3 regions of the Yersinia sp. 2541 StPb PI genome follow, and region 3 is predicted to be linked to each of the others. Evidence: predicted binding sites of a transcription regulator. Region 3 holds the regulator's gene; each other region holds the start of a gene.

Region 1 (3,290 bases), 350 kb from region 3:
TAGGGCGGCATCACCCACACAGGTATTAAAACAGGCGTTAGAAAACAACGAGTTTGTTGCTTATATGCAGCCGATAGTATCAGGCAAAGAGCAATGCTGGGTGGGTTGTGAAGTTCTAATGCGTTGGCAGCATCCTGTTAATGGTTTAATTCAGCCGAATAAATTTATTCCGATGGCCGAGGACAGTGAACTTATTGTTCCGATGACTCGCGCTATCATGCAGCAAGTTAGTACCACTTTTGCACCTTACGTAAATCAGTTACCGGAAGGTTTTCACTTTGGTTTTAATATCAGTGCTAACCATTGCCGTGATCTGAGTCTGGTAGATGATTGCCGCCGTTTTATTCAGGCCTTTGGTGGTAATAAAATCAATATCACATTGGAATTAACCGAACGGAAATTAATCGTTGCCGATGAGATTACTGACCGATTATTTGCCGAGTTGCATGCTTTGGGGGTATTTATTGCTATCGACGATTTTGGTACCGGGCATTCAAGTCTGACTTATTTGCAGAACTTTAAAGTGGATTTTCTGAAAATTGACCAAAGTTTTGTTGGCATGATTGGTTCCGATGCATTGTCGAGCCACATTGTCGGGAATGTTATCGATCTCGCGACCCGACTGGGGTTGCAGACCATTGCAGAGGGAGTCGAAAACGACACTCAAATGCGCTATTTACAGGCCCATAACGTCGACTATCTGCAAGGCTATATGTATGGGCGGCCCATGCCGATGAGCGAATTTGCCAAATATATGTTCCATTAAGACTCATATTCTGACATTTGAAACAAAATAAAAAGGGTGCATATGCACCCTTTTTACGGTAGGTCATTGATGCCTAATCACAGCACAGCAACGATAGCTTCACACAGCGGAGCCATGTTATCAGGTGTCATACCTGCAACGTTTACTCGGCCAGAGTTGACAGCATAAACAGCAAACTCATTGCGTAGGCGCAGAACCTGCTCTTTAGTCAGGCCACTGAATGAAAACATCCCATTCTGGTTAATGATAAAGCTGAAGTCCTGCTTCGCACCTTTTTCCTGCAATGTATTCACAAACAACTGACGCATACGATGAATGCGCTGGCGCATATCGGTCAGTTCTTGTTCCCAAATGGCGCGCAATGTCGCGTTGCTCAGGATGGTGGCAACCACTGACGCCCCATGGGCTGGTGGGTTGGAATAGTTAGCACGGATAACGGCTTTAACCTGGCTGAAGGCGATATCGGCCACGTCGCTGCTAGCGGCAACAATGGTGCAAGCCCCGACACGCTCATTATACAAACCAAAGTTTTTCGAATAAGAGCTACAAACGATCAGTTCCTGATGTTTAGCAGCGAAAATACGCAGCCCCTGAGCATCTTCCTCCAAACCTTTGGCAAAACCTTGGTAGGCGAAGTCAAACAGTGGCAGCCAACCTTTGGCAACTGACAGCTCAGCTAATTGGCTCCATTGGGCTTCGGTTGGGTCGATACCGGTAGGGTTATGGCAGCAGCCATGGAATAGCACTACGTCGCCAGCCTGAGCTTCTGAGAGGCTTTTTAATAGCCCATCGAAGTCCAGTGAATGGTTCGCAGCGTCATAATAGGCATACTCAACCACTTCAAGCCCGGCAGCGGCGAAGATATTTTTATGGTTCGGCCAGCTAGGATTACTGACCCAGACACGTTTAGCGCTGGTCTGATGGGCGATAAAATCAGCAGCAATACGTAACCCACCGGTACCACCTGGGGTTTGAGCGGTACGCGCACGCTTATCGGCAATAATAGCGCTGTCGGCACCGAACAACAGTTTTTGCGTGCAACTGGCGAAAACCGGCAGGCCATCAATACCCAGATAGTTTTTAGTAACTTCGTTTTCCAGCAAATACTGCTCAGCTTTCTTCACGCTGGTCAGCACCGGCGTTTTACCGGTTTCGTCTTTGTAGACACCAATCCCCAGATTGATTTTATGAGGGCGGTCATCCGCGCGGAAAATATCGGTCAGGCCCAAAATCGGGTCAGCAGGTGCAGCAGTGATTTTTTCAAACATGTCAGAGGCTTCCATGGCTTAGCGTTAAGCAAACAGAACTATCAGGGTAGCGCCAGTTGCAGCCTTTGCCAACCGTTTGCTATAAAAAGAAATGAATGTTGTGAGGCGGGGGAATTCAGGGTGAAAAATCGGCAAAATAGTGCATTCGACAGCGTAATATCCCTCTATTGACTAAGGATAAAAACAAAAAGACAGAGCCGAAGCCCTGTCTTTTTTCAACTTATGTCAGCAGATAAACTGCGTGATTAAGTTTAACTTAGAACTGGTATACCAAGCCAACACCAACAACGTCATCAGTGTTCAGCTTGTTATCACGGGTGAAGTTGTCTTCATCCAGCAAGTTGATTTTGTAATCTACATAGGTAGTCATGTTTTTGTTGAATGCGTAGTAAGTACCAACAGAAACATATTTAACCAGGTCGTGGTTGTTGTAGTTTACGTAATCCAGGTCTTTACCTTTAGACTGTACGTAGCCTAAAGAAGGACGCAGACCGAAATCAAACTGATACTGTGCAGTGATTTCAATATCACGAGTTTTGTTAGCAATAGTATTGCTAAAATCACCGTATGGAGTCAGGTTCTGAGTTTCAGCATACATTACAGCCAAGTATACGTTGTTAGCGTCGTATTTAGCGCCAACGTTCCATGCCTGAGCTTTTTCACCGTTAGCTGTGCTGAATGCTTTTTGCTCGTTAGTGCGGTTTGCAGAAGAGAAACCAGCACCAAAGTTCACACCGTAACCGATATCATAAGTTGAAGAGATACCGAAACCGTCGCCATTCTGGTCTTTCAGGTTAGCACCAGTGTAAACACCGGTAACTGGGTCAATAGAACCAGCACGGTCATTCTGGTTTTTGCCTTGATATTGCAGAGCAAAGTTCAGGCCATCAACCAGACCGAAGAAGTTGGTGTTACGATAAGTAGCCAGACCAGTAGAACGACCAGTCATGTAGTTATCAGAGTTAGAGATAGAGTCGCCACCGAACACTGGCAGCATGTCAGTCCATGCGTTGACGTCATAGATTACGCCGTAGTTACGGCCGTAGTCCAATGAACCGAACTCAGCAAATTTCAGACCAGCAAAGCCCAGACGGGTTTTGTTGCCTTTGTCGCCTTGAGATTCAGCGTGGTTAGCCTGAACGTTGTATTCCCACTGGCCGTAACCGGTCAGTTGGTCAGTAATTTGGGTTTCACCTTTGAAGCCGAAACGAACATAAGTTTCGTCGCCGTCTTGGCCAGCGTTGTCAGAGAACTGG
Region 2 (3,290 bases), 950 kb from region 3:
CCGAAACATTCATAATGTATATGCGCGGATGCTACCCCTTGCGCCAATAACTGGCTGCCAGCATATTGCATAAATGCCAGCGGGCCACAGAAATAATAATGTCTATTGGGATCGGCCGCCAGCCACTGATGTGAACTGAGATCCATCAGCCCTTGGCTGTGATAATCATCACCGGCACGGTCCTGAGCGGTGGGTTCGCGGTACCACACGTGGCGGCTAAGATTCGGCATATTCTGTGCAAGGGTCGCGACTTCATCGGCAAACGCGTGTACCCGGCCATTTTCAGCGGCATGTAGCCAATGTATCGGCGCTGCATGTTGGTTATCATGAAGGGTATTGAGCATACTTAACATTGGCGTCTGGCCGACACCGGCAGAAATCAATGCAACAGGCGTTTCTGGTGAGATATCGAGAAAGAAATCGCCACGAGGGGGAGCGATACGTACACTATCTCCTTCGTGCAGTTGCTGGTGTAAATAGTTAGAAACTGTGCCTTGTTCTTCGCGTTTCACCGCAATACGGTAAGTCTTGCCATTGGGTGCCGCAGTGAGTGAGTATTGGCGGATTTCCTGATATTCAAGTTGTTCATCTTCAATATAAATCCCCAGATATTGCCCCGGTTTGAAATCCAATACCCGGCCACCGTCTTCCGGCGCTAACACAAAGCTGCAAATCACCTCACTCTGCATCTCTTTTTTAATGATACGAAAACGGCGTAAGGTCCGCCAGCCACCGGTGCTGGCCTCTCCCTGCTGATAAATCTGACTTTCTCGCTGAATAAAAACATCTGCCAACACACCATAGGCCTTACCCCAGGCATCTAACACTTCTTGGCCGGGGGATAACATCTCATCCAGAGTGCTGATCAGATGATGGCCGACAATGGCATAGTGCTCAGGTTGAATATTCAGGCTGGTATGTTTCTGAGCAATACGCTCAACAGCGGGCAGTAGTGCAGCCAAATTATCGATATTGGCTGCATAGGCGCAAATCGCATTAAACAGAGCTTCACGCTGATCGCCATTAAACTGATTACTCATATTGAAAATGTGCTTCAGCTCAGGGTTGTGCTCAAACATGCGATCATAAAAATGTGCAGTGAGTTTGGGGCCGGTGGCTGCAAGTAACGGAATGGTGGACTGAACGGTAGCGATGGTTTGGTTATCTAGCATGGTGTGCTCCTTATTCCCGTGGTACTCGGCGTCACAGCGGTTTTGTTACTCGGCCCATCTACGAGCCTCGCTGTCACGCTAATTACTTTGGGTATTATAGTGTGTAAATCAATACATGTATTTTAAATGCATCTTATAGATTGCACCCTAATTTGTAAATGCAGATTCCACTTATAAGGGATTACCTTGACGTGTCAGCTCACAGAATGTGAAAAAATCACATGATGAATATGAGGATAATTCCGTTGCACTGGATGAAGTCTGAACAGGTCAAAGCCTTACGCAGTCTGAAGCCAATCGTTTGCGTAAAAACCTCTGTCAAGACCTATCTTACCGGGGGGGAAACAGTTTACACTGTGGGCTAGAACCCAAACGGGTAGCCCACTAGGTATAACTTGTTAGCTAAGTCAGGAGAGCCGGATGTTAAAGCGTGAAATGAACATTGCCGATTATGATGCAGATTTATGGCGTGCAATGGAGCAAGAAGTGGTGCGCCAGGAAGAGCACATTGAGCTGATTGCCTCTGAGAACTACACCAGCCCGCGTGTTATGCAGGCGCAAGGTTCTCAGTTGACGAATAAATATGCTGAAGGTTATCCAGGCAAACGTTACTACGGTGGCTGTGAGTATGTTGACGTTGTTGAGCAACTGGCCATTGACCGTGCTAAGGCGTTGTTCGGTGCCGATTACGCTAACGTTCAGCCACATTCCGGTTCTCAGGCAAACGTCTCTGTTTACTCTGCATTGCTGCAACCCGGTGATACTGTATTGGGGATGAACCTGGCCCATGGCGGCCACCTGACCCACGGCTCACCGGTTAACTTCTCCGGTAAACTGTACAATATCGTACCTTACGGTATCGATGAATCTGGTCAGATTGATTATGAAGATCTGGCGCGTCAGGCCGAAATTCATAAACCAAAAATGATTATCGGTGGCTTCTCCGCTTATTCCGGTATCGTTGATTGGGCAAAAATGCGTGAAATCGCTGATAGCATCGACGCATGGTTCTTTGTCGATATGGCTCACGTAGCAGGTCTGGTTGCTGCTGGCGTTTATCCTAACCCAGTTCCACATGCACATGTCGTTACCACGACCACGCACAAAACATTGGCTGGCCCACGTGGCGGTCTGATCTTGGCGAAAGGCGGTGATGAAGATCTGTACAAGAAACTGAACTCTTCTGTTTTCCCTGGTAACCAGGGTGGCCCATTGATGCATGTTATTGCCGGTAAAGCGGTAGCATTGAAAGAAGCCATGGAGCCTGAGTTCAAAATTTACCAGCAACAAGTAGTTAACAATGCCAAAGCGATGGTGTCAGTGTTCCAGGAGCGCGGCTATAAAGTGGTTTCTGGTGGTACTGAGAACCACCTGTTCCTGTTGGATCTGGTGGATAAAGATATCACCGGTAAAGACGCCGATGCCGCTTTGGGCCGTGCGAATATTACCGTGAACAAAAACAGCGTACCTAATGATCCAAGAAGTCCGTTTGTGACTTCAGGCGTGCGTATCGGTAGCCCAGCGATTACCCGCCGTGGCTTCAAAGAAGCGGAATCTCGCGAACTGGCTGGCTGGATGTGTGATGTGTTGGATAACATCAACGATGAAGCAACCATTGAGCGCGTGAAACAGAAAGTACTGGCTATCTGCGCCCGCTTACCGGTTTACGCATAATATTGCTGGATATCGTTAAGCTGTAATGAAAACCCGCGAATGCGGGTTTTTTTATATCTGATATTGATATCTGTAGCGTGAATGTAACGATGCGATAGCGGCCGCGCAATCTGTTGTTACTTTGTAAATTACCCTATTTAAATGTGAAGCTCATCTCAAACTGTATGTTTGCATAATTACAACGTTGCCAGCGGAAGAGGCCTCTGTCACAGTATCGGGCTGAGCCTGGAGGGATTCATGGTATTGCAATCAACACGTTGGCTGTCGCTCAGCTATTTCACCTATTTTTTTTCTTATGGCATTTTCCTGCCTTTTTGGGGCATCTGGTTACAAGGGGAAGGCATTCCACCGGAAACCATTGGTATCTTGCTGGGTGCCGGTTTAATCTCCCGTTTCCTTGGCAGTCTGATCATTGCCCCCAGCGTCAAAGATCCTTCTCATCTG
Region 3 (3,290 bases):
TTTATTAAAGATGCGCGAGATGTTATCAAAAAAATGAATGACACACGCCGTCAGTGTCAACAGGTGGCGAATGGTTGGCGTGGGCAGTTAAATATAGTAATAGATAAAATTGTTAAACCACAGCGTAGTCGCCGTTTAGTGTTGGATTTTTACCGACATTTTCCTGATATTGAACTGCGGGTACGCTATGAAGTATTCAACGGTGTGTGGGATGCGCTGGTGGATGGGCAGGCGGAAATGGCCATTGGTGCGACCCGCGCGATCCCGGTCGGTGGGCGGTTCATCTTTCGCGATATGGGCTTTTTAAGCTGGCATTGTGTGGTGAGTGTCGATCATCCTTTAGCCCAATTAACCGAGCCACTTAGCGATAATCAGTTACGGCCTTATCCCTCACTTTGCCTGGAAGATACCGCCCGTAATTTACCTAAACGTGACACCTGGACTTTAGCAAACCAGCAGCGATTGGTCGCCCCGGACTGGGCAACGGGAATCGATTGCCTGTGTGCAGGATTGTGCATCGGGATGGTGCCGGCACATATGGTATCGCCGTTGATTGAGCAAGGGAAGCTAGCGGCACTGACGCTGGCTGAACCGTTGCCCGATAGTCCATGTTGCTTGACCTGGGAGCAGAACAACCATTCACCAGCATTGGCCTGGCTGCTGGAATATCTAGGTGACAGTGTCACACTTAATACCGAATGGTTGAAAGATGACAGTGAGTTATCAATCAATGACTGAGGATTAATGAGGCAAGATTAGCCGCCGGTAGAGCTAAACACTACCGGCAGGAGAGGATTAACGGCGATAATCGAGGAACGGGCCATCAGCGACAGAACGGCGCTCAATCAGTTTAGGGTGTACCTCAATGGTCTGCGAATCTTCACGTTTGCTGACAATACGGTCAAGTAACATGGCAAAGGCCGTTTCGCCCAAGCGCTCTTTGGGCTGGTGAATAGTGGTTAGCGCCGGCGAGAAATAGCGCGCATTACGCACATTATCATACCCGATCACCGAAATATCTTGTGGTACCCGTAGGCCCAACTCATCAGCAGCACATATCGCGCCCATGGCCATAATATCGCCGCCACAGAACACCGCCGTTGGGCGATGTTTTTGTGTCAGGATTTGATGCATCGCTTTATAACCGGATTCCGGTTCAAAATCCCCTTGGACCACCCACTCATCACGCAGGGTAATATTTGCTTCTTCCAGTGCTTTCAGGAAGCCCTGGTGGCGGCCACCACCGGTATTACGGGCTAACTGGCCGGGGATAGCCCCAATGTCACGATGACCGCGCTCAATCAGGTAACGGCCCGCCAAATAGCCGCCTTCAAAAGCGTTATCAATAATCGAGTCAGTAAAATCACCCCGTGCGGTTCCCCAATCCATGACGACCATTGGGATATTGCGATATTCTTCCAACATCCCGAGTAGCTGCTCAGGATATTCTGAACACATCACCAGCAACCCATCGACACGTTTTTGTGCCAACATCGCCAGATAAGCTTTTTGCTTGTCCAGATTATTATGAGAATTACATAAAATCAGGGTATAACCTTTGCTATAACAACTATTTTCGACCGCTTCGATCACTTCGGCAAAATAGGGCGCTTCGCTGGATGTTGCCAGTAAACCAATTGATTTAGTGTGATTAACTTTCAAACTGCGGGCTACAGCGCTGGGTGAATAATGCAGTTCTTTAATGGCAGCCCACACCGCAGCCTTGGTATTCTCGGCGACGAAACGAGTTTTGTTGATAACGTGCGAAACGGTGGTGGTGGACACACCCGCGTGTTTGGCCACATCTTTAATCGTTGCCATAAAAAGAATGACTCCTAAGCTTACCGGTTACAGTAGGGTAAGTATTATGTTAATCGTTTGCCTGCATAACCCGAAAACCGCTCAGACAAAAACACGATATTAGGCTGGGAAGTTAAATCAGCTGATTGTCTGAGAGTATTTATTGGACGTTATTAGTCGGTATGCAGTTATGAACTGCGAATTTTGGCTGATCTGGAGGAAAAGTGAAAGGGGTAATCAAAGTTATAAAGTGCGTAATGAGCACAAGATTTTTTTTCTGAACTGTGGGAAAATAATTTAACACACTAACTATGTGCCTTTTCCCTACTACAAACTAACCGGCTAAGGAGTTTTTATGGATACCAATCTGAAAATGTCGCTGATTACGACTGTTGGTGCGCTGGCGATGATTATTGTCTTTAGCTTCGTGGCGGTAATGAATTAATTAAACCGCTTGCCGGTGTGAAGTGATAAGTAGGGCGGGTTAATCCCGCCCTTAATTATTTTTACGCGTAATGCGACGATGGGTTGTCACTCTTCTTGCCGTATCAGGCTAAATTTTTCTCAACGAAAGACCAGTTAACCAGTGCCCAGAAGTTTTCCAGGTATTTTGGCCGCGCATTGCGGTAATCAATATAGTAAGCATGTTCCCACACATCTACGGTTAACACTGGTTTATCGTTGGTGGTCAGTGGAGTTGCTGCATTAGACGTACTGACAATCGCCAGTGTGCCATCTGCTTTTTTAACCAGCCAGGTCCAGCCCGCACCAAAGTTTTTTACTGCCGCATCAGTAAATTGTGCTTTAAATTCAGCAAAAGAACCAAATGATTGATTAATGGCATCGGCAACTTTGCCCGTAGGTTCGCCGCCGCCGTTAGGTGACAGGCAGTGCCAGTAGAAGGTGTGGTTCCAGACTTGGGCCGCATTATTAAAGATCCCGCCATTAGCGGTTTTTACAATCTCTTCCAGCGTCTTACCCGCAAACTCAGTGTCTTTAATCAAGTTATTGAGATTAACCACATAGGTGTTGTGATGCTTGCCGTAGTGGTATTCCAGCGTTTCAGCTGAGATGTGGGGCTCTAGCGCATTTTGCGCATAGGGTAATGCCGGTAATTCAAAAGACATCGCTCTCTCCTTTCGGGGTTGCTCAGGGTGTTTGCTCCTCAAATCACATCAATTGCCACGGGCAGTGAGGTGGCGAAGAGCGGTTAAAGCTTAATTGTTGTATTTTTGTTGTGGGTATTAATCTTAACAACTTTCAACAGGAATGACAGATATAACCATACTGTTTGATGGGTGATTGTATCACCGTTATGCCATGGGGATAACAAGTGCAGGGGCGTTATTGTGCCATCAGCACCCGGTAGGACAACCGGGTGCAAACTGAAGTCTTAGCGGATGGTTTTCGGTGTGACCACACGGCGTGCGCCAACGTAATGATCCTGCCAGTAGTCATTGTCCAGCATACTGATACGAATTTCTTCACCA

The links. Region 3 encodes PurR, which represses purine synthesis genes. Its sites were predicted from a motif close to CANGCAAACGTTTGCNTG; they were not measured.
Region 1: a site for PurR is predicted at 2,100-2,117, ahead of V1953_RS07805 (amino acid aminotransferase). Genes of this name have one in related genera too.
Region 2: a site for PurR is predicted at 1,463-1,480, ahead of glyA (serine hydroxymethyltransferase). Genes of this name have one in related genera too.

Annotation. Positions count from the first base shown of each region.
Region 1 is NZ_JAZGQB010000001.1:1,779,983-1,783,272, forward strand. Features, by position in the region: gene V1953_RS07800 (EAL domain-containing protein) at 1-766, shown strand, start outside; gene V1953_RS07805 (amino acid aminotransferase) at 844-2,034, opposite strand; gene ompF (porin OmpF) at 2,291-3,290, opposite strand, start outside.
Region 2 is NZ_JAZGQB010000001.1:1,184,191-1,187,480, forward strand. Features, by position in the region: partial or broken gene hmpA (NO-inducible flavohemoprotein) at 1-1,181, opposite strand, end outside; gene glyA (serine hydroxymethyltransferase) at 1,593-2,846, shown strand; gene V1953_RS05260 (3-phenylpropionate MFS transporter) at 3,084-3,290, shown strand, end outside.
Region 3 is NZ_JAZGQB010000001.1:2,130,050-2,133,339, forward strand. Features, by position in the region: gene punR (DNA-binding transcriptional activator PunR) at 1-738, shown strand, start outside; gene purR (HTH-type transcriptional repressor PurR) at 796-1,821, opposite strand; gene cydH (cytochrome bd-I oxidase subunit CydH) at 2,156-2,245, shown strand; gene sodB (superoxide dismutase [Fe]) at 2,349-2,927, opposite strand; gene V1953_RS09475 (C40 family peptidase) at 3,194-3,290, opposite strand, start outside.